4 regions of the Streptomyces sp. NPDC006711 genome follow, and region 1 is predicted to be linked to each of the others. Evidence: riboswitches for the same ligand, from Rfam matches in the RefSeq annotation. Region 1 holds a riboswitch; each other region holds the start of a gene.

Region 1 (5,530 bases):
TCTGGGCCTGACCCGGCATCCGGCGGTGACGGCGGGCGCGGCCGACGCGGCCCGCCGCTGGGGCGCCGGCGCCACTGGATCCCGGCTCGTCACCGGCACCACCGCGCTGCACGCGGAGCTGGAGCGCGAACTCGCCGACTTCTGCGGCTTCGAGGCGGCCCTGGTCTTCTCCAGCGGGTACGCGGCCAACCTGGCGGCCCTGACCGCGCTCGGCCCGCACGGCTCCCTGATCGTCTCCGACGCGGGCAACCACGCCTCCATCGTGGACGGCTGCCGGCTCGCCCGCGCGCGTACGGACGTGGTGCCGCACGCCGATCCCGAGGCCGTCCGCAAGGCGCTCGACGCGCACGGCGGCCCCGCGCTCGTCGTCTCGGACACGGTGTTCTCGGTGGACGGCGACGCCGCCCCGCTGCCCCAACTGGCCGCACAATGCCGGGAGTTCGGGGCGGCCCTCGTGGTGGACGACGCGCACGGGCTCGGCGTGCTCGGCGCCGGTGGCCGTGGCGCTCCGTGCGCTGCGGGGCTCGCGGGCGCGGACGACGTGGTCGCCACCGTCACCCTGTCCAAGTCGCTCGGCAGCCAGGGCGGCGCGGTCCTCGGCCCCGCTCGCGTCATCCGGCATCTGGTGAACGCGGCCCGCACCTTCATCTTCGACACCGGGCTCGCCCCGGCGGCGGTCGGCGGCGCGCTCGCCGCGCTGCGGCTGCTGCGCGCGGAGCCGGAACGCGCGGGGCGCGCCCGGGCCGTCGCCGCCGAGCTGCACGCGCGCCTCACCTCGGCCGGGCACGCCGCTGTGCGCCCGGACGCGGCGGTGGTCTCCGTGCGGGCCCCCTCGCCGGAGGCGGCGGTGACCTGGGCCGCCGACTGCCGCACGGCCGGGCTCGCGGTCGGCTGCTTCCGGCCGCCGTCGGTGCCGGACGGGATCTCCCGCATCCGTCTGACGGCCCGGGCCGACCTGACGGAGCGGCAGATCGAGACGGCGGTGGGCACGATCCTGCGGACCGCGCCCACGAATTGAGTGCTACTGGTTCTCCCCATCAACTGATGGGTGATCAGTTCCCTTCTGACACCAGGCAGATGAAGCGGCGCCAGGCCGGCGTGCCGAAGAGCAGCGCGGGTCCCGCAGTGCGTTTCGAGTCGCGTACGGCCAGCAGCTCGCCATTGAGCCGTGCCGTCTCGACGCAGTTGTTCATGCCCACACTGCGACGCGGACGCCGCCACGCGGCCTGGGTGAGAAGGTGACTGGAAGGGACGTGCGCGGGATGCGCGGACATCATGCCTCCCCACTCGCCCGGCCCGGCCCGGTCATTCCCGGGCCATCAGGGCGATGAGATCCAACGAGTCCTCCATGGAGAGCGCGAGTGCCTGGACGGTCCGGAACGCGGCACCGTACGCCTCCAGGTCTTCTCTCCGCTCCAGATAGAGGCTACTCGTCAAGTGGTCGACAACGACCACATCCAGATCCGAGTTGGCCGGAAACGAAAACATCGTGAAAGGGCCGGTGAGCCCGACATAGCCGCCGTAATGGAAGGGGATGACCTGGAGCCGCACCTGGGGCAGGGCGGCCAGTTCCACAAGGTGGCGCAATTGCTCGCGCATGGTCGCGGGCCCGCCCACCCTGCGGCGCAGCACCGCCTCGTCCAGTACCGCGCTGAGCATCAGCGGGGGATCGGCGCGCAGCACCAATTGGCGGGCGATCCGCACCTCCACGAGGGAGTCGACCTCCTTCGGGGCGAGACCACCGAGCGCGGCCCGCGTCACCGCCCGCGCGTAGGCCGGCGTCTGCAACAGGCCCGGCACCACCGAGGTCTCCAGGGTCCGGGCCGAACGCGCCTGTGACTCCAGGCTGATGAAGTCCCGGTACTGCGGCGCCAGCAGCCCGCGGTACGCGTGCGTCCAGCCCGCCTCCGCGCCGCCCGCCGAATCCGCCAACGCGCCCAGCAGCGCCCGCAGTCGCGGGTCACGCACGCCGTAGGCGTCGAGCAGCCGGGCCACGTCCGCCGGCTTGACCCCGCTGCGGCCGGTCTCGATCCGGCTCACCTTCGACTGGTGCCAGCCGACGAGAGCGGCCGCCTCGCCACTGGTGAGCCCCCTGTCGTCGCGCAGCCGCCGCAGTTCCTCGCCGAGCTTGCGTCTGCGCACCGCCGGTCCGTGCCCCATGGCCGCCTCCTCTGGCTCTGTCGGCTCTGTTGCCTCCTTCGTCTTCGGCGATGGGTAAGTGTGGGCCCACATACGGTCTTCCGTCGCAGAGTTCACTGCTTTGAGCGACAGATATATGCATATCTTGGTGGATGGCGCCCGGGACCGGCACGATGAGTGCCACTCTGACGCGAAGCACAGTCCGAGGCCTGTCGTCCTCTCCGCGAGCGCTCATTCGCCAGGAGTCTCAGAGCCGGCCCGGGCGGGAAAGGGACAGCGTCGCCATGGCAGACCATCTCGAAGCAACCCTCACTCTGCCGAGCGATCCCGCCTCGGTCTCCGCCGCACGGCGCTACGCCGCCACGATCCTGGCCGACTGGGGCCTGCCGCCGGACGCCGACGCGGTCGACACGGTGCGGCTCATCGTCTCCGAGCTCGCCACCAACGCCGTGCAGCACACCTTCGGCCAGTCGCCCACCTTCACCGTGAACCTGAGTCTTGAGCGCGAGGAAGTGCTCAGGATCGGCGTCACCGACAGCCATCCGCGCTGGCCGAAACGATTGCCCGCGGCCGTGCAGCAGGACAACGGGCGGGGCATGGTCATCATCCGCTGGCTGGCCGCCGAATCCGGGGGCAGGCTGTCCGTCGAGCCCACGCAGGACGGCGGCAAAACGGTCTCGATCGCACTGCCGTGGCCGACGGCGGTCCAGGACGGATAACCGCCCGGGCCGGGGCGCGCCACCCGCGCCGGCTCCTGAGCGCCCGTCAGCCCACCCGCCCGTACCAGACGCTGTGGCTCCAGATCCGCTCCAGGCGCACCACGGTCCCGGACTTGGGCGAGTGCCAGATGCGGCCGCCCCCCGCGTAGATGCCGACGTGGTACACGCTGCCTCCGGAGTGGAAGAACACCAGGTCGCCGGCCTTGCGCGAGGAAGCGGAGACGTGCCGGGAGGTGTTGTACTGCTGCTGCGCCGAGCGGGGCAGGTGGCGGCCCGCCTGCTTGAACGAGTAGAGCGTGAGCCCCGAGCAGTCGAAGCGTGAGGGGCCCGACGCGCCGTACTGGTAGGGCGAGCCCTTCTTGGACGCGGCCACATGGAGCGCCCTGGCGGCCACGGCGGCGGCGTTCGCTTCCGGCGTGGCACCCGGTACCAGCGTCGTGGCGCCCGTCGCGGCGAGAGCGAAGGCACAGACGGTGCCCAGGCGGACAGCCAGGGACGGGATGTACGTCCGCGCGGTCATGCGCAACCCTTCGTCAAACCGCCTGCGAAGGATGACCTGTCGGGTTCGGACTGGCGAAGACGCCCGGCCGCGTGCGCGGCTTCACCCCGAGGGAGGGCCGGCTCACCGGCCCTCCCGAAGTACTCGGGTCCTCCACTCCTGCCGGTCCACTCCTGTCGACCAGTCGTCCGGAACGGCGGCAGGACTCGGCGTCCGCCCGGACCGCCTCGCCGAGGTGGCGGGGGCTTGTCGTCTCAGGGATCTTCACGCAACGACTGTCGGATTACCGGACCGAAACGGCTTTGTGTGAGACTGCTCACGCCTGCCCCATTCGGGTGGACACGGGCACTTCAACCCCTTCTCGACCGGTCCTGACCAGGCTCGTACCAGCTACGGAAGGATCGATTCCGCATAGGGGTGGCCGCCATAAGCAACTCATAAGGGTCAGTGGGTGGAGCCGCGGGTGGGCCGAAAGGGGGTACTCCATCTGGTCCGTTTCGCCTGCCCGGTGAGCGCGTCGAATGCCGCCCGGGCCGCGCGGCGCCTCTAACTCCCCGTCCCGGGTGGCACCGTGAGGCGGCCCGCGCGGCGCTCGCCGTCCAGGACGCGAAGCGCCCGTGTCAACGTGCTGGCGTGCACCCGTGTCTCCCCGCGCAGATGCATGAGGGTGAGGGCGTCCTTGAGCGCGGCCGCCCGTCCCACCAGGGCCTGCGCCGCCCGCAACGCGCTGTAGGTGTCATGGCCGTGCGCCGGGTTCACCCGGCCGAGCAGGTCGACCACTTCGAGATAGGCGTCGATGAACTCGCCTTCGGCGCGCGTGAGCGCGGGCAGCGGCGGCAGTTCCGGCGGCAGCACGGCGCCTCAGTTCCCGCGCGCGGAGGTCTTGCGGCTCTCCAGGACGTGGTCGGCGATCCCGTACGCCACCGCCGCCTTGGCGTCCAGGACCAGGTCCCGTTCGATGTCGGCGGCCACCTGCTCGGCGGCGCGCCCGGTGTACTGGGCCAGGAGCCCGGTCAACAGCGCGCGGCCGCGCAGTACTTCCGCCGCCTGGATCTCCAGATCGGACGGCTGGCCGCGCAGCGGCTCCTCCATGGCCGGCTCCTTGAGGAGCACCCGTGACGCCGGCTGCACCAGGCGCTTGCCCGGCGTCCCGGCCGCCAGGAGCACCGCCGCGACCGAACTCACCTGCCCCAGGCAGAACGTCTGCACATCGCAGCTGACGAACCGCATCGCGTCGTGGACCGCGGTCATGGCGGTGAGCGAGCCGCCGGGGGAGTTGATGTAGAGGCAGATGTCCCGGTCCGGATCGGCGTGCTCCAGGTGCATGAGCTGGGCCATCACGTCGTTGGCGGAGGCGTCGTCGACCGGTGTGCCCAGAAAGATGATCCGCTCCTCGAAGAGCTTGGAGTACGGATCGAGCGTGCGGACGCCGTTGGTGGTGCGCTCCTGGAACTCGGGCAGCACATAGCGGGCGGCGGGGCGGTGGTTCATGGCGTACCTCTCCTTGACCGGACCTCGGGGCGGCCTCCGTAAAAAACGTACAGGACGTACAGAAGCGCCGGGTTGAGCATCCGTCGGGGAGCACGCGCGAGGCAAGGGGCCAGGCGGCGGTTTCGCTGTGGGCGAGCGAGAGATCGCGCCGTCGGGTGCGGGGTCTGGCGCGATAGGCGCTCTCCCGGCTGCCTTCGTCGATGGCTAGCGTGCGGCGGCGCGGGGGTCACCTGGGGAGAGGGCTTACTGACGTGTTCTATTACGCGTTGCGTCTCGTGCTGTCGCCGCTGTTGCGGTGGCTGCTCCGCCCGAGCGTGGAGGGGAGCGGGCGGGTGCCGGGGACGGGTGCGGTGATCATCGCGGGAAACCACCAGTCGTTCACCGATCAGTTCCTGCTCGGGGTGGTGCTCAGGCGCCGCCTCACCTTCCTGGCGAAACAGGAGTACTTCACCGCGCCGGGCCTCACCGGCCGCGCCACCGCTGCCTTCTTCCGCGCGCTCGGCCAGATCCCGGTCGACCGCTCGGGCAAGGAAGCGGCCCGGGCCGCGCTCGACACCGCGCTCCAAGTCCTGGACAGGGGCGCGGCGTTGGGGGTGTTTCCCGAGGGCACGCGTTCGCACGACGGACGGCTGTACAAGGGCAAGGTCGGGGTGGCCGCGATGGCGCTGCGCTCGGGCGCCCC
Region 2 (5,530 bases), on a different contig from region 1:
ACGCCGCCGCCCTGGGTGATGTCCTCCGACAGGATGAAGGGTTCTTTCTGACGCCCATTCAGGTAGCGGGCCATGCTGGTGACGCGGTCCAGTACGGAGCGGACCTCACCCACGGTGTCCAGCGGGTCGGTCACCCACTCCAGGTTGGAGCCGCCCGACGGACTGGCGTCGGCGGTCAGGTCGAACCTGTCCCCCTTGACCACCAGCCCCTCGGGCCCCCGGCCCTTGCCCAGGTTCTCGCCGACCAGCGGTGGCTCGGGAATCTCGTTGGAGATCATGAGGCTCATCTCCGTCGCCGCCCGCTGCGCGCCGCCGCGTCGCCTGAACTCGGTCCGCGCCAACCGGCGTTCGCCCTCCGCGTTGAGGAGGTCCCCGTCGAACCAGCGGGCCCGGAGAACTTCCCTCGGTTCCGCCTTCTCCTCCTCCGTCAGCTGCCTCGCCTCCGGTTTGAGCGCCCGGCCCATGAGCTTGGCGTCGAGCAACCGCTCCCGCTCCTCGGCCCGTCGCTCGCGCAGGGCGGCGTCGGCGACGGGGTCGGCGACCCGGCGTACGTTCCACTGCGCCTCGAACTCGAAACCGACGGCTCGCTGCACGACGGCCTGGCCCTCGGGGTGGGCGTGCGCCGCGCCGTGGCACGCCCGCTGAACCGGCTCCTGCTGCCCTTCGGCGTCGGGGGCGGGCCCGGCGAGCGCCCGGGTGGCGTTCGCCTCGGCCGCCCGCTCGAAGGCGTCCGAGGGGTCCGACACGCTCAGGCCCTCCCCCGTGTCCGTGCCGGCGACGGGCCCTTGGCGCTGCTGGATGACGTGGGTGAGCTCGTGCGCGAGGGTGTGGCGGTCCGCGCCGCCCCTGCCGACCACGACATGGCTTCCCGAGGTGTAGGCGCGGGCGCCGATCTCGGCGGCCGAGCGCTGCGCCGTGACGTCGTTGTGCACCCGGACGTCCCCGAAGTCGGCGCCGAGCCTGCTCTCCATGTCGGCGCGTACGTCCGAGTCGAGCGGCCGGCCGGGGCCGCGCAGCACCTCGTGCACGGAGGAGCGCTGCACCGGCGCGCTTCCGAGCAGTCCGGCCACCGCCGCGTTCCCCGCGGACCGCTGAAGGGCGAGCACCTGCTGGGCGGAGAACGCCCCGCCGATGCCGCCGCCGCGTCCGGCGGGCGCCGCCTCGGCGCGCTCGGCGGCCCTCGGCGCGGGACCGCCGGGCGTGACGGATCGGCCCTGCTGGCTGTCCTGCGCGTGCACGTGAACCCCTTTGGTGGGTGGGACGTGATGTCCGGCGTTACGTGCATATCAGCGCGGGATGCGGCGGTGAAGGTACGGAAGGGCAGTCGATGGGGCAGTCTCCACGCCGCCCCCTCACGGAGAGCGTTCACCATCGGACCGCCACGCACGCCCGGCCCGTCACGCACCCGAGGGGCGTGGCCGGCTCCGTACGGCACGTCAACTGCCGCCCGCGCGGCGCTTGTTGGCGGCGCCGGGCGGGCCGGCGAGGGCGCTGAGTGCCGCCTCCTCGACCGTGGTGGCCGGCCGGATCAGCCTGTCGAGACCGCCCGCCGTGAGGACCCGTAGGTGCCACGGCCGTACGCACACCAGGCCGAGGCCTCCGTCGCGCTCGCGGGTCCTGCGGTGTGCGCGGCACAGCAGGGTGAGGAGGGCGCAGTCGAAGAAGTCCACGGGGCGCAGGTCCACGACCACCCGGGCGCCCGCCGGGTGGGTGGCCGCGTCGAGATGGCGGCCCACGTCGGGCGCGGACGCCAGATCGACGGTGCCGTACACCTCGACCACCGTGACGCCCCGCACCAGATGGGTGCGGGCGGTGCGGCAGCGGCCCGGCAGGAGCCCCGGGGGAAGGGGTACGGGGTCCGGGGCTGACGGCCGAGCGGTGGTTCCCATGGCAGCTCCCGGTCCAGTAGGGATCCCCGCCCCTGCGGGGTACATGATCGTCGGGCAGTCACCGTGGTCCGGGGTGACGCACTACCACCCTAGGAACAGGCACGTATGCAGAAACGTGCAGCCTTCAAATTGTTCAGCCCTGGGGGTGAACAAAATTTGCGCCGCCCTAACCCGCGCGTCAACGGCGCGGTGCGGGCCCCGGCCGGGCGGTCACGGGACGGGCCGGGCGCCCTCCCGCCGTGAGGGGTGCCCGGCCCTGGGAACGCCTCGCTCAGTAGGCGCCGAAGACGTTGTCGATCGACCCGTAGGTCTTGGCCGCGTAGTTGCAGGCGGCGGTGATGTTGGCGACCGGGTCGTAGAGGTCCGTGGACGTGCCCGGCACGTGGAACGCGGCGAACGTGGGCTGGATGACCTGAAGCAGTCCCTTGGACGGGGTGCCGGCCACGGCGTTGGAGTCCCAGTTGTTGATCGCCATGGGGTTGCCCGAGGACTCGCGCATGATGTTGCGGTAGATGCCGTCGTAGGTGCCGGGGATGCCCGCGCGTCCCATGATGTCGAGCGACTGCTTGATCCAGCCGTCGAGGTTGTTCGGGTACGAGGAGGCGGTCGCGGTGGCGAGCGTGGCCGGGCGCACGGAGCGGTCGGCCCGGTCGGCCGAGGCGTTCCGGGCCGAGGGGGCCGCAGCCGCCTTCGCCGGACCGTTGACGATGAGCCGGATACCGGGGTGGATCATGGCCGGATTGCTGCCGATGACGCCCTGATTGTCCTGGTACAGCTGCTTCCAGCCGCCGCTCACGCCGAGGGCGTCCGCGATCCTCGCCAGCGAGTCGCCCGCGACGACGGCGTAGCTCGTGGGCGACGCCTTCACCACCGTGGCGGGCTTGGCGGCCGCCGCGACCTGGGCCACGGTGGCGGAGTGCGCCGGGGCCGGCGCGGCGCCGGCCGTGGTCGCGCCGATCACCGGCATGGCGAGTACGGCGCCGCCCGTACCGGCGGCGGCGAGGCCCCGGCTGAACGAGCTGGACTTGGGCCGGCGGTGCTTGCCCTTTGCAGGCATGGTCATGTCCTCTCCGTCGCCTGCGAGGTGAGCTGTCGGGTTCGGACGGGAGATGTCCGGCCGCGCCACACGCGGCTTCACCCCAGCCGTTCCGGAATCCGGACCGGCGGCTTACCTGGGTCCCCCGCTCCTGCCATACGTGTGTGGGAGGTTTCCGGACGGTGGCAGGATTCGGCGTTCCACCCGGATTGACGGTGAACTTAAACGAATAGGGCGAGCGGAAACAAGGCCGGAATTCATGGATGCCGACCCGCGATATTGATCCACTGAAAAGCGGGAATGTGGATCATGGCCACCCGGCACTCAACTCTCTTGCGCCCGAACGGAAATGCTCTCGCGGACTTCGCTGACTACCCGTCGGGCGAGTGACCCAATTCACGCGGCCGACGCGCAACCGGTCAGGGAGTACCGCAAAATGACCAGGGTCTCCCAATAGCCCCAATTAGGACATTATTCGAGCAGGGAGGGAACACCATAGCGTTCTATTTGGGACAGATTGGACTTTCCGCGCTCTCTGTGGGGTGGCCGAAGTGGGTGGTCCGCCTCGGGCGGGCAGCCGACCGAGGAGTCGCCGACTCGGACCCGTTGCCCTCTACGTCGGCCGGCTGACGCGTGGCGAATCCGGTGGACACGGTCGTCCCTTCCCGACTCATGGGCCCCCGGACCCCTGCTCGGACCTCGCAGAGGAGCCCCCGGAGGGTCGCGGAGGCGGGCGGCCGGCCCGGAGGTGCCGCCCGCATCCCCCGGCGGGAAAAGGATGGTGGCGGTGGATCAGATCGCCTGAGATCATTTCGGCATTCGCCGTCCGGACCCCCGGCCCCGGCCGTCCGCCAGGTGACTTCCCCTCCAACTCACGCCTCCGCCAAGGAAGAACAATGAACGCCGTCGAAGAATTCAAGAAGATTCCCACGACCACTCTCGCCGACCTTCTGGGGCGAGCCCAGGTCATGGATATCGGAATGCGTCCCCTGTGGTCCCCGATTCCGCGCGTCGCCGGTCCCGCATTCACCGTCCGGTGTCCTGCGGGCGACAATCTCATGCTGCACGCGGCCATCCACCGTGCCGAGCCGGGATCGGTCGTCGTCGTCGAATCGGGAGATCTGGACTACGCGCTGGCGGGCGGAAACGTCTGCGCGGTCGCCCAACGCCGGGGCATCGCCGCCTTCGTGGCCGATGGCGTCATCCGTGACCTCGCCGAGGTACGCGAGTTGGGCTTTCCCGTCTTCGCCCGGGGCGTCATTCCCATTCCCGGCACCAAAAAGGCCGTCAGGCCGCTGAATGCCCCGGTGCGCTGCGGCGGTGTGCGGGTGGCGGCCGGTGACGTGGTGGTGGCCGACGAGGAGGGTGTCGTGGTCACCCCTCGCGAGGACTGGGAGCGGGTGCTCACCGAGGCCCGGCGCAAGCTGGCCAAGGAGGCCGAGGAGTCCCTTGACGCGTGGGAGCGGGCGCACCGCGCCCGGATCGACGCGATCCTCAGCGACGGCGGCTTCGAGGGCTGAGCGGGCTTCGCGCTGAGCGGCTTCCGGGGGCTGAGCGGATTTCGCGGCAGAGCGGGCTTCGCGGCTGAGTGACTTTCGCGGCCGAGCGGGCCCGGGCTCAACTACCGCGCCACACTGGGGGGTTGAGGACCGGCCCGGGCCAACTGCCGCGTGGCCGCAGGCCGGAACCGTACGCGACGGCGCTCCGCTCTGGCCCGCGCCCTCAGACCGTGCCCACCTCGCGGACGAGTTCCAGGCTCAGGACGCGGTCGAGGTGGGCGAAGGTCTCGAACTTGGCCCCCTCCGGCACGTCGGACGCCGTCTCCAGGTCCGCCAGGAGGCGCAGGACGGTTCCGGTGTCGAGCCGGGTGTCCAGGGCGGCGCGCGCCGTGCTCTTGAGGCCGGGCGGGATCGGCTTCGACGGATGGCCTGCCCAGTGCGCCACGGCGCGCCGCCAGCGGGCGAGCGTGCGGGCGCTGTCGTCGATCTCGTCGGCCGTGGCCGTGACCGGTTCCTCGTAGGGGTGGCCGAGCAGGACCATCCGTACCACCGACGGATCGAGGCCGTCCAGGGCGGGCAGTTCGGCCTCGCCGACCCGCAGGCAGGCGGCGGACGCCTCCTCGGGGGTGCCGCTGGTGACGTGGACGGCGGGCGGACCGCCGAGACTTTCAGTGATGTCCTCCAGGCCGCCCTCGGCGTCGGCGGGGCGGACTCCGGCGGCCCGGGCCCCATGGGGGGCCGGGCCGGTCCGGCCCACGAGGACGGCCCGGCCGCGCAGTTCGACGACGCGCGCGAGCACGTCCGCGATCAGGAGCACCCGCAGTCCCGTCCCCGCCGCACCGTCGGCGGGGACATGGGCGCAGACGCGCAGGGGACCGGGTCCGGCGAGTTCGTCGACGATGCGCAGCACATCGCCGAGCCTAGGGGGTCAGGGCCGCCGGGGACAGCGGCGCGCGCCTTCTCAAACGGCCCGCGCCTTCTCAGGCGAGGAGCGGCTTGAGGGCGCCGCCGCGCAGCCGGGTGACCAGCGGCCCGGCGTACCGGCGCGCGGACCAGGTCACGGCGAAGGCCATCACCGCTCCGACCACCAGCGCGGCCAGCACGTC
Region 3 (5,530 bases), on a different contig from region 1:
GCGCTGGCCCGGATCGGCACCCTCAGCCCGTCCGGCGATTGAGGACGAGGCCGTTCAGGCCGACCGGGGTCTGGGGCGGAGCCCCAGGGACCTCGGCTGCGGGTCGTGGTCGCTCTTCGCGCAGTTCCCCGCGCCCCTGGCAGGGCTGGTGCTGGCCCGGATCGGCACCCTCAGCCCGTCCGGCGATTGAGGACAAGCGCCCTTTAGGCGCGACCGGGGTTTGGGGCGGAGCCCCAAGGGGTCGGCTTTCGGGTGCGGGCCGTGCGTGGCTGGGCGCGCAGTTCCCCGCGCCCCTGGCGGGGTCGGTGCGGGCCCGCACGGGCAGAGTCAGCCCCCCCCGGCCCCCGGCAGGGGCGGCGCGGGATACGTTCGGGGGGTGCAGGACGACGCCCCACTCACCGCCGGTCCGGAACTCTTCACCTGGGAGTTCGCCACCAACCCCTACCCCGCCTACGCCTGGCTCCGCACGCACACCCCCGTGCACCGCACCCGGCTCCCCAGCGGCGTGGAGGCCTGGCTCGTGACGCGGTACGGGGACGCCAAGCAGGCCCTCGCCGACCAGCGGCTCTCCAAGAACCCGGCGCACCACGCCGAGCCCGCCCACGCCAAGGGCAAAACCGGCATCCCGGGCGAGCGCAAGGCCGAGCTGATGACGCATCTGCTCAACATCGACCCGCCCGACCACACCCGGCTGCGCCGCCTCGTGTCGAAGGCGTTCACACCGCGTACGGTCGCCCAATTCGCCCCCCGCGTGCAGGAGTTGACCGACCAGCTCATCGACGCGTTCGCGGCGAACGGCGAGGCCGACCTCATCCACGAGTTCGCCTTCCCGCTCCCCATCTACGCCATCTGCGACCTCCTCGGCGTACCCCGCGAGGACCAGAACGACTTCCGCGACTGGGCGGGGATGATGATCCGGCACGGCGGCGGCCCGCGCGGCGGCGTCGCACGTTCGGTGAAGAAGATGCGCGACTATCTCGCCGAGCTCATCCACAAGAAGCGCGAGAACCCCGGTGACGACCTCATCTCGCGGCTCATCGAGGCCAGCGACCACGGCGAGCACCTGACGGAGAACGAGGCCGCCGCGATGGCCTTCATCCTTCTCTTCGCCGGGTTCGAGACCACCGTCAACCTGATCGGGAACGGGATGCACGCCCTGCTGGGCAACCCCGGGCAGCGCCACCGCCTCCAGGCCTCGCTCGCGGCCGGCGAGAGCGCCCTGCTGGAGAGCGGCGTAGAGGAACTGCTGCGCTACGACGGGCCGGTCGAGCTCGCGACCTGGCGGTTCGCCACCGAGGCGCTGACCATCGGCGGCCAGGACATCGCACCCGGCGACCCGGTCCTGGTCGTGCTGGCCGCCGCCGACCGCGACCCGGAGCGCTTCGACGATCCCGACACGCTCGACCTCGGCCGGCGCGACAACCAGCACCTCGGATACGGCCACGGCATCCACTACTGCCTCGGCGCGCCGCTCGCGCGACTGGAGGGACAGACCGCCCTGGCGACCCTGCTGCGGCGCCTGCCGGACCTGCGTTTGGCGGTGGAACCGGAGGAGCTGCGCTGGCGCGGCGGCCTCATCATGCGCGGACTGCGCACGCTGCCGGTCGCGTTCACCCCGCCGCGCTGAGGCGGCGTACCGGAGGCCTCGCACGGAGCGCGACTGACACGCCGTCAGGACTGTGACTTTTATGTGATCGTGAGTCCATCGACTTGTGACAGACGTTCGAGTACGGCTACGTTCACCGTTCATTCGGCTCAGCAGTCACACGGAAGGCCTTATCCATGCGCTCCGGGAATGGACGGCATCGTCGACCCCGCCAGGCACCCGCCCTCGTCGTAGCGGCGGGAGTGACCGGATCGGCCATCGCGCTTCCCCTGCTCGCCGCGACCGGCGCGAACGCCGCGGACGCCGGCACCTGGAACCAGGTCGCCTCCTGCGAGTCCGGCGGGCAGTGGAGCGCCGACTTCGGCAACGGTCTGTACGGTGGGCTCCAATTCTCGCAGGCCACCTGGGAGGCGTACGGCGGCAACGAGTACGCCCAGCGCGCCGACCTCGCCAGCCGCGCCCAGCAGATAGCCGTCGCCGAGAAGGTGCTCGCGGCCAAGGGGCCCTCGGCGTTCGCGAACTGCGGCGCCGACGCCGGCCTCACCAAGGGCGGCGGCTCGGCGGACGTCGATCCGGGCGTGCCCGACACCTCGGGCTCCACCGCGTCGCCCGCGCCGTCGGTTCCGGTCACCCCGGCGACCCCGGCCGTCCCCGCCACCAAGACGCCCGAGGACGCCGCCACTCCGGGCGGCACGGCCGCCACCCCGGCCCCGGACGCCACCCGGCAGGACGGCCCGGCCAACTCGCCGGCGCCCTCCGCCTCCACCCCGTCCAGCTCCGGCAAGCACCGGGGCGCCCCCGCGCCGGAGGACGGCGCCGGCGCCAAGCCCGGGTCCACCGCGCCCGGCGCCGAGGCCGGCCGGCCCGACCCCGCCGCCGGCGACGGCACGGGCGCCCCGGCCGGCGAGAACCGCGACGCGGGGCAGCGCGCCTCGCGGGGTGACGGCGCCTCACGGGAGAGCGGCAACGCCCCTGACGCGAGCGGCGCCTACACCGTCCGCCCCGGCGACAACCTCTCGGTCATCGCCGACGCGCACAAGGTCCAGGGCGGCTGGCCCGCGCTCTACCACGCCAACGAGCGCCTGATCGGCACCGACCCCAACCTCATCCTGCCTGGCCAGAGCCTGGACCTGAAGGGCGTGACCGCCGCTCCCGCGGCCCCCGCGACCCCGAGCGCGCCCTCGTCGGCCACCGCGTCCCCCGCCCCGTCCGCCACCCCGAACTCGGCCCCGCAACAGGGCTAGTTCGGGGTGTATGTCCGTTGTGTGCAAGTGAGACATGGGTCTCTTCGCCTCAACTGGCGTGTCCCGTCTGCCCGGTCCGTCCGCCCCGCCCCTCACCTGCGGAAACATCCCTTCTGTGGCCGCAAGTAAGGGGGTTTTAACCCCGATGTGCCTCTTTGAACATTGGCGGGGCGTGTGTTTTCGTCGGACTCGCTCGTCACCGCGAGCCCCTTCGACCGAGAACGCCGAATCCTGCCGTCGGCCGATGGGAACAGTCGACGCTTATGCGCCGTAGGCAGGAGCGGGGGACCCAAGGTAGGCGCCGGCCCCGGCAGTTCACACGGACTGCCGACCGGCTTGGGGTGAAGACGGACGCACGACGTCCGGCCGGGCAGCTCACGCCCGAACCCGACAGCTCACCTCGCAGGCGTCGGTGAGGAGAACTCATGCTGCTTTCCGGCAAGGGCAAGCACCGCCGCCCGTCCAAGGCCGTCCGTGTCGTCACGCTGGCCGGCGTCGCCGGTGCCGCGGTCGCCGCTCCGCTGATGGCGGCAGGCAACGCCTCCGCCGCCTCCGTGCAGACCTGGGACGCCGTCGCCCAGTGCGAGTCCGGCGGCAACTGGTCCATCAACACCGGCAATGGCTACTACGGTGGCCTCCAGTTCTCGCAGTCCTCCTGGGCCGCCGCCGGCGGCACCAAGTACGCCTCGCGCGCCGACCTGGCCACCAAGGGCCAGCAGATAGCCGCCGCCGAGAAGCTGCTCGCCATCCAGGGCCCGGGTGCCTGGTCCTGCGCCGGCGCCGGCAACCTGAGCTCCGGCGGCGCCAAGGCCGATGTGGACACCTCCGGTTCGTCCTCTTCCTCTTCGAAGTCGGCCAAGCCCTCGAAGCCGAAGCAGCGCGTCCAGCCCCAGCAGAAGACGCAGCAGGAGACGCGGCAGAAGCCGCAGCGGACCGAGCAGCGCACCGAGGCGGCGCCGAAGGCCAGCCGCAGCGAGCAGCGCACCGAGCCGGTCAAGCAGGGCGACGGCGAGTACACCGTCAAGTCCGGCGACACGCTCGGCAACATCGCGACCGCCAACCACACCCAGGGTGGCTGGCAGAAGCTGTTCGACCTGAACAAGGACATCGTCAAGGACGCGAACCTGATCTTCCCGGGCCAGAAGCTCCACCTCGGCTGAGCCGGCCCGCCCCCAAGGTCGGCCCCCCAAGGTCGGCCCGCCCCCAAGGCAGCCCCGCCCCGGCGCGCGTTCCCCCGTACGCGCCGGGCCGGGGCTTTCGCTGTTACCAGACAGTAGTGTTGTGGGCCTTTGCCCGGGAATCAGGGTCATTGGGCCCTTTTTCGTCCCAGGACGCGGGCACTCGGCCGGCTGGACCCCCGGAGCCGGTTAGGCTCTTGTCGCAAGGCGAAGCGACCCCGCGGGTCCCTTGCACCGCCTGCGTCACATCTAGCGTCACATCCCAGAAGGAGATGCTCGTGCCGTCCATCGACGTCGTCGTAGCCCGGGAAATCCTGGACTCCCGAGGCAACCCCACGGTCGAGGTCGAGGTCGGCCTCGACGACGGCAGCACCGGCCGTGCTGCCGTCCCGTCCGGCGCCTCCACCGGTGCCTTCGAGGCCATCGAGCTTCGCGACGGCGACCCCAACCGCTACGGCGGCAAGGGTGTCGAGAAGGCCGTCCTCGCCGTCATCGAGCAGATCGGCCCGGAGCTCGTCGGCTACGACGCCACCGAGCAGCGCCTGATCGACCAGGCCATGTTCGACCTGGACGCCACGGACAACAAGGGCTCGCTCGGCGCCAACGCCATCCTCGGCGTCTCGCTCGCCGTCGCGCACGCCGCCTCCGAGGCCAGCGACCTGCCGCTCTTCCGCTACCTCGGCGGCCCGAACGCGCACCTGCTGCCCGTCCCGATGATGAACATCCTCAACGGTGGGTCGCACGCCGACTCCAACGTCGACATCCAGGAGTTCATGATCGCCCCGATCGGCGCGGAGTCCTTCTCCGAGGCCCTTCGCTGGGGTGCCGAGGTCTACCACACGCTCAAGGGCGTCCTGAAGCGCAAGGGCCTCTCCACCGGCCTCGGCGACGAGGGCGGCTTCGCGCCGAACCTGGAGTCCAACCGCGCCGCCCTCGACCTCATCCTTGAGGCCATCAAGGAAGCCGGTTACGCCCCGGGCAAGGACATCGCGCTCGCGCTCGACGTCGCCGCCTCGGAGTTCTACAAGGACGGCAAGTACGAGTTCGAGGGCAAGTCCCGCTCGGCCGCCGAGATGACCGAGTACTACGAGGAGCTCGTCTCCGCGTACCCGCTGGTCTCCATCGAGGACCCGCTGTTCGAGGACGACTGGGCCGGCTGGAACACCATCACCTCGCGCCTGGGCTCCAAGGTCCAGATCGTCGGTGACGACCTGTTCGTGACCAACCCCGAGCGTCTGGCCCGCGGCATCGAGGAGGGCTCCGCCAACGCCCTGCTCGTCAAGGTCAACCAGATCGGTTCGCTGACCGAGACCCTGGACGCCGTCGAGATGGCCCAGCGCAACGGCTTCAAGTGCATGATGTCCCACCGCTCCGGCGAGACCGAGGACGTCACCATCGCCGACCTCGCCGTCGCGGTGAACTGCGGTCAGATCAAGACCGGCGCACCGGCCCGCTCGGACCGCGTCGCCAAGTACAACCAGCTCCTGCGCATCGAGGAGATC
Region 4 (5,530 bases), on a different contig from region 1:
CGGAGCATCGGCGACCGACGACAACGCCGCGAGCGTGCGTGCCAGACCCCGCCGGCCAGACGGGACTTTGAAGACACGACCTAGGGCCGGCCGGCGGCGCACCCGGGCCCGGGGTCGGCAGGAGCACGGCACACCCCATGAGAGACTGGTCTAGACAACCGTCAGAGATTTCGAAGGGCAACACCATGGCTGAGCGCCGCGTCAACGTCGGCTGGGCCGAGGGCCTGCACGCCCGCCCCGCGTCCATCTTCGTCCGTGCCGCCACGGCTGCCGGAGTCCCCATGACGATCGCCAAGGCCGACGGCAACCCGGTCAACGCCGCGTCCATGCTCGCGGTGCTCGGCCTGGGCGCGCAGGGCGGCGAGGAGATCGTGCTGGCCTCCGACGCCGAGGGCGCGGACGCCGCGCTCGACCGGCTGGCGAAGCTGGTCGCCGACGGCCTCGAGGAACTGCCCGAGACCGTCTGACCCGGCCGGCCGCACACCGAAGGACCGCCGGGCCCCGACACGGGCCCGGCGGTCCTTCGTCGTCAGGTGCGGGCGCGCGCGATCTCGGTCCCGCGCGGCGCCCCTCGCTTTCTCGGCGTTCCGCTCGGTGCGGCCACCCCGGCCGCCCCGAGCCCGCGCGGCCGGTGGGCGCGCGAGGACCGCTCGGTGTGCTGGGCCATGAGCGAGCGGGCGCGTTCGGCGTCGCCCCGGGCCACCGCGTCGGTGACGGCGCCAAGGCCGTCCCACGCCTGGGCCCCGCGCTCGGACGGATCGGCCACGTACATCCAGGCGATCTTGCGCCGCACCTGGGTGAGCGGCGCGATCAGGGCCGGGCTCGCGCAGGCCTGGGCCAGCGTCTCGTGGAACCAGCCCCACAGCTCAGCGCAGTCCTCGCCCGCACCGCGCCCGGCCCGCTCCCTGCCCAGCCGCACCAGGGCGCGCAGCACGGTGAGATGGGCCTCGTCGCGGCGCGCGGCGGCCCGCGCCGCCGCCAACGGCTCCAGCAGCAGGCGCAGTTCGAGGAGGTCGGCGCCCTCGGCGGCGGTGGGCTCGGCCACCCAGGCGCCGGCGTATCTGCGGGTGGTCACGAACCCCTCGGACTCCAGGGTGCGCAGGGCCTCGCGGACCGGGACGCGCGAGACCCCGTAACGGCGGGCGAGCGCTTCCTCGGCGAGCCGGCCGCCGGGCTCGTGGACGCCCGCCACGATGTCGTCGCGGATGGCCGCGCACACCGAATGCGCCGGAACGCGCATGCCTCGACCTCCGCCTGGTACACGGCGCGACGCGGTCGTCGGCGCTGGTCGGGCGACTGTACGCAGGCCGTGTTAATTCCCCGTGACGCGTCGGAGCCCAGGGGCGCCTTCCGGCCAACGGCGAAGGCCCCCGCGCGCGTCACGGGGGCCTTCGGTGGGCGCGGGGGCGCCGGGGTGCCTTCGGGTGGGACGCTCAGACGTTCACGCCGTGCGAGCGCAGGTAGGCGACCGGGTCGATGTCCGAGCCGTACTCCGGTCCGGTGCGGGCCTCGAAGTGCAGGTGCGGGCCCGTGGTGTTGCCGGTGTTGCCCGACAGGGCGATCTGGGTGCCGGGCTCGACCGACTGGCCGACGGTGACCTGGATGACCGAGAGGTGGCCGTACTGGGTGTACGTGCCGTCCTGCATCTTGATCACGACGTTGTTGCCGTACGCGCCGCCGGGGCCGGCCTCCACGACGGTGCCGAGGCCCACCGCGTGCACCGGGGTGCCGATGCCCGCGTGGAAGTCGATGCCGGTGTGGCTGCCGGAGGACCACAGCGACCCGCCGGTCTTGTAGCCGGTGGACACATAGCTGTTGGATATCGGCGCGACAAAGGTGTTGAGGCGCTTGCGCTCGGCCTCGCGCGCCGCGCGCTCCTTGGCCTCGCGTGCCTCCTGGGCCCGCAGTTCGGCCTTGCGCCGGGCCTCGGCCTCGGCCTCCGCCTTCGCCTGGGCCTTCGCGGCCGCCTGCTTCTGCGCGTCGGCCTGGGCGCCGAGCTGGTCGGCGACGGTGTCACCGATGACGATGGCCTGCGTGAGACCGGTGTCGGTGACGGTGTTGTCGGGGGCGGCGACGGCCGGGGAGGCGAGGGTGCCCACGACTCCGGCGGTGGCGAGGGTGGCGATGCCCGCGATGTTCGCGCTGCGGCGCGTCATCCGGCTGGGCGCGCGGTGTTTCCCGGTGGCACGGGTGAACGCCATGGAGTGGCGGTGTCCTTTCCTTCCATCTCGCCTACCGGGTTAGCTGACGGGTTCGGAGCAGGAAGGTCTCCTACGGACTCCCCCGCGGGCGGAGGCGTCCGATTCACCCCAGGGACTGAGTGGGTCCCCGGCTCCCCTGGCTCGCGCCATCGGGGACTCGGCGATCGCTGTCCGGTGCCGCGGCTGCGGCGGGTGGTGACGGACAGCGCGACTGACGCTAGACGGCCGGTCTTTCTCCTACCAAACAGACGCCGCATTTTGTTGCGTACGCCACACGACAGAGAGGCAACCTCCCCAACAAACAGGACATATGGGCAGACCCCGGGGGCGCGTGCGCCACCGGGGTCCTTCCTGTCACCGAGGCCCCGGGGATCCCGGGGGCCGAAGGGGCGTCAATCAGCCCGTGACGACGCTCACTTCACCGATGCCCAGCGCCCTGACCGGCTCCTCGATCTGCGCCGCGTCGCCCACGAGCACCGTCACGAGCCGGTCGGCCGGGAAGGCGCTGACGACGGCCGCCGTCGCCTCCACGGTGCCGGTCTCGGCGAGCCGCGCGTACAACTGGGCCTGGTAGTCGTCCGGCAGGAACTGCTCGACCTGGTCGGCCAGCGTCGCCGCGACCGCCGCCGCCGTCTCGTACTTGAGCGGGGCTACGCCCACCAGGTTCTGCACGGCGCTCTCGCGCTCGGCGTCCGTCAGCCCTTCGGCGGCCAGCTTGCGCAGCACCTTCCACAGGTCATCGAGCGCGGGACCGGTGTTGGGAGTGTCCACCGAGCCGCTGATGGCGAGCATCGCAGCGCCACCGTCGGGGCCCGAGCGCAGCACCTGGCCGAAGGCGCGCACACCGTAGGTGTAGCCCTTCTCCTCGCGCAGCACCCGGTCCAGACGGGACGTCAGGGTGCCGCCCAGGCAGTACGTGCCGAGCACCTGGGCCGCCCAGACGCGGTCGTGGCGGTCGGGGCCGACGCGGCCGATGAGCAGCTGCGTCTGGACGGCGCCCGGGCGGTCCACGATGACGACGCGGCCGGTGTCGTCGGCGGTGATCGCCGGGACGGGGCGCGGCTCGGCGGTGTCGCCGGTCCACGCGCCCAGGGTGTCGGCGAGGATCGCGTCGAGGTCGGTGCCCGACAGGTCGCCGACGATGACGGCGGTCGCCGTCGCGGGACGCACGTGCGCCTCGTAGAAGGCGCGCACGGCGGCCGCGTCGATCGCCCCGACGGTCTCCTCGGTGCCCTGGCGGGGCCGGGAGATGCGCGAGGTGGCCGGGAAGAGCTCCTTGGAGAGCTGCTTGGCGGCGCGGCGGGCCGGGTTGGCCTGCTCGTGCGGGATCTCGTCGAGCCGGTTGCGCACCAGGCGCTCGATCTCGGAGTCGGCGAACGCGGGGGCCGCCAGCGCCTCGGCGAGCAGCGAGAGCGCCTTCGGCAGCCGCGAGAGGGGCACTTCGAGCGAGACCCGGACGCCGGGGTGGTCGGCGTGCGCGTCGAGCGTGGCACCGCAGCGCTCCAGCTCCGCGGCGTACTCCTCGGCCGAGTGCTTGTCGGTGCCCTCGGTCAGGGCGCGCGCCATGATCGTGGCGACGCCGTCCAGGCCCTCGGGCTCGGCGTCCAGCGGGGCCGCGAGGAAGATCTCGACGGCGACGACCTGCTGTCCCGGCCGGTCACAGCGCAACACGGTCAGGCCGTTGGCGAGCGTGTCGCGCCCGGGGGCCGGGAAGGCCCACGGCTCGGCGGCGCCGGCGGCCGGCTTGGGGTGGAACTCCATGGTCACGACAGCGTCCGTCACTGGCCCGCCTCTTCTTCCTCGTCGTTGCCTGCCTCGGGTGCCCCGGTGGGCTCGTACACCAGGACCGCCCGGTTGTCGGGGCGCAGCGTCGCGGCGGCGACCGCCTTGACCTCGGCCGCGGTGATCTCCAGGACGCGGTCGACCGCGCTCAGGGCGAGCTGCGGGTCGCCGAAAAGGACCGCGAAGCGGCACAGTTCGTCGGCGCGGCCCGCGACGGTGCCGAGCCGGTCGAGCCATTCGCGCTCCAACTGGGCCTGGGCGCGCTCCATCTCCTCGTCCGTGGGGCCCTCTTCGGCGAACCGCGCCAGCTCCTCGTCGACGGCGGCCTCGATGTCGGGGACCTCGACGCCGCCGGAGGTCTTGACGTCGAGCCAGCCGAGCGAGGGCGCGCCGGCCAGCCGCAGCAGGCCGAAGCCCGCCGCGACCGCCGTCCGGTCGCGCCGCACCAGACGGTTGTGCAGACGCGAGGACTCGCCGCCGCCGAGGACGGTCAGCGCCAGGTCGGCGGCGTCGGCCTCGCGGGTGCCGTCGTGGGGCAGCCGGTAGGCGGCCATCAGGGCGCGCGCCGGGACGTCCTCGACGACGACCTCGCGCAGCTGCCCGCCCATGGTGGCGGGAAGCGATCCGTCGCGCGGCGGCTGCTTGCCGTCGTGGGAGGGGATGGAGCCGAAGTACTTCTCCACCCAGGCCAGCGTCTGCTCGGGATCGATGTCGCCGACCACCGAGAGCACCGCGTTGTTGGGCGCGTAGTAGGTGCGGAAGAACGCGCGCGCGTCGTCCAGGGTCGCCGCGTCCAGGTCGGCCATGGAGCCGATCGGGGTGTGGTGGTAGGGGTGGCCCTCGGGGTAGGCCAGCGCGGTCAGCTTCTCGAAGGCGGTGCCGTAGGGCACGTTGTCGTAGCGCTGGCGGCGCTCGTTCTTGACGACGTCGCGCTGGTTTTCCATCGACTCCTCGTCGAGGGCGGCGAGCAGCGAGCCCATGCGGTCGGCCTCCAGCCAGAGCGCGAGCTCCACCTGGTGGGCGGGCATGGTCTCGAAGTAGTTGGTGCGCTCGAAGCTGGTGGTGCCGTTCAGGGAGCCGCCGGCGCCCTGCACCAGTTCGAAGTGGCCGTTGCCGTGGACCTGCTGGGAGCCCTGGAACATGAGGTGCTCGAAGAGGTGGGCGAGACCGGTACGGCCCTTGACCTCGTGGCGCGAGCCGACGTCGTACCAGAGGCACACCGCCGCGACCGGGGTCAGGTGGTCCTCGGAGAGCACCACGCGCAGGCCGTTGGCCAGTCGGTGCTCCGTCGCTGTCAGACCGCCGGAGCCGGCCTGGGCTGTGGCCGTGTGACCCATGGGCATGTACGTCCCTTCGTATCCGATGTGCAGTACCGCAGTGTGGAGTACGTGCGGAGGAAGTCCTGGGTTGAGAAGTCCTGCCACTGTATGCAAGCGCGTGGGCACCTGGCGAAGTTCCCGGGTCGCGGTCGGCGTTGTCAGTGGGACGGTCCACAATGGTCGGATCCAGCCCCGATCCGGTACGTGAAGGAGCAGCAGCCGCGATGG

The links. A riboswitch is a leader RNA that binds a small molecule or an ion and turns the genes downstream of it on or off. The one in region 1 is predicted to bind cyclic di-AMP.
Region 2: linked by a shared signal. The riboswitch ahead of ACFYM2_RS09520 (transglycosylase SLT domain-containing protein) and the one ahead of ACFYM2_RS15155 (C40 family peptidase) in region 1 are both predicted to bind cyclic di-AMP.
Region 3: linked by a shared signal. The riboswitch ahead of ACFYM2_RS32635 (transglycosylase family protein) and the one ahead of ACFYM2_RS15155 (C40 family peptidase) in region 1 are both predicted to bind cyclic di-AMP.
Region 4: linked by a shared signal. The riboswitch ahead of ACFYM2_RS29865 (M23 family metallopeptidase) and the one ahead of ACFYM2_RS15155 (C40 family peptidase) in region 1 are both predicted to bind cyclic di-AMP.

The regions. Positions count from the first base shown of each region.
Region 1 is NZ_JBIAGO010000006.1:134,120-139,649, forward strand. It holds gene ACFYM2_RS15135 (8-amino-7-oxononanoate synthase) at 1-1,018, shown strand, start outside; gene ACFYM2_RS15140 (DUF397 domain-containing protein) at 1,053-1,274, opposite strand; gene ACFYM2_RS15145 (helix-turn-helix domain-containing protein) at 1,306-2,160, opposite strand; gene ACFYM2_RS15150 (ATP-binding protein) at 2,424-2,858, shown strand; gene ACFYM2_RS15155 (C40 family peptidase) at 2,905-3,378, opposite strand; cyclic di-AMP (ydaO/yuaA leader) riboswitch at 3,383-3,566, opposite strand; gene ACFYM2_RS15160 (hypothetical protein) at 3,904-4,212, opposite strand; gene ACFYM2_RS15165 (ATP-dependent Clp protease proteolytic subunit) at 4,219-4,848, opposite strand; gene ACFYM2_RS15170 (lysophospholipid acyltransferase family protein) at 5,100-5,530, shown strand, end outside.
Region 2 is NZ_JBIAGO010000003.1:395,796-401,325, forward strand. It holds gene ACFYM2_RS09510 (DUF4157 domain-containing protein) at 1-1,238, opposite strand, end outside; gene ACFYM2_RS09515 (STAS domain-containing protein) at 1,437-1,889, opposite strand; gene ACFYM2_RS09520 (transglycosylase SLT domain-containing protein) at 2,161-2,946, opposite strand; cyclic di-AMP (ydaO/yuaA leader) riboswitch at 2,949-3,133, opposite strand; gene ACFYM2_RS09525 (RraA family protein) at 3,822-4,445, shown strand; gene ACFYM2_RS09530 (hypothetical protein) at 4,648-5,334, opposite strand; gene ACFYM2_RS09535 (phosphatase PAP2 family protein) at 5,405-5,530, opposite strand, start outside.
Region 3 is NZ_JBIAGO010000027.1:33,338-38,867, reverse strand. It holds gene ACFYM2_RS32645 (cytochrome P450) at 377-1,627, shown strand; gene ACFYM2_RS32640 (transglycosylase family protein) at 1,849-2,850, shown strand; cyclic di-AMP (ydaO/yuaA leader) riboswitch at 3,107-3,274, shown strand; gene ACFYM2_RS32635 (transglycosylase family protein) at 3,276-4,010, shown strand; gene eno (phosphopyruvate hydratase) at 4,301-5,530, shown strand, end outside.
Region 4 is NZ_JBIAGO010000020.1:67,060-72,589, reverse strand. It holds gene ACFYM2_RS29875 (HPr family phosphocarrier protein) at 186-467, shown strand; gene ACFYM2_RS29870 (GntR family transcriptional regulator) at 530-1,240, opposite strand; gene ACFYM2_RS29865 (M23 family metallopeptidase) at 1,434-2,201, opposite strand; cyclic di-AMP (ydaO/yuaA leader) riboswitch at 2,215-2,374, opposite strand; gene ACFYM2_RS29860 (M16 family metallopeptidase) at 2,598-3,962, opposite strand; gene ACFYM2_RS29855 (pitrilysin family protein) at 3,980-5,320, opposite strand; gene ACFYM2_RS29850 (DNA topoisomerase IV subunit A) at 5,527-5,530, shown strand, end outside.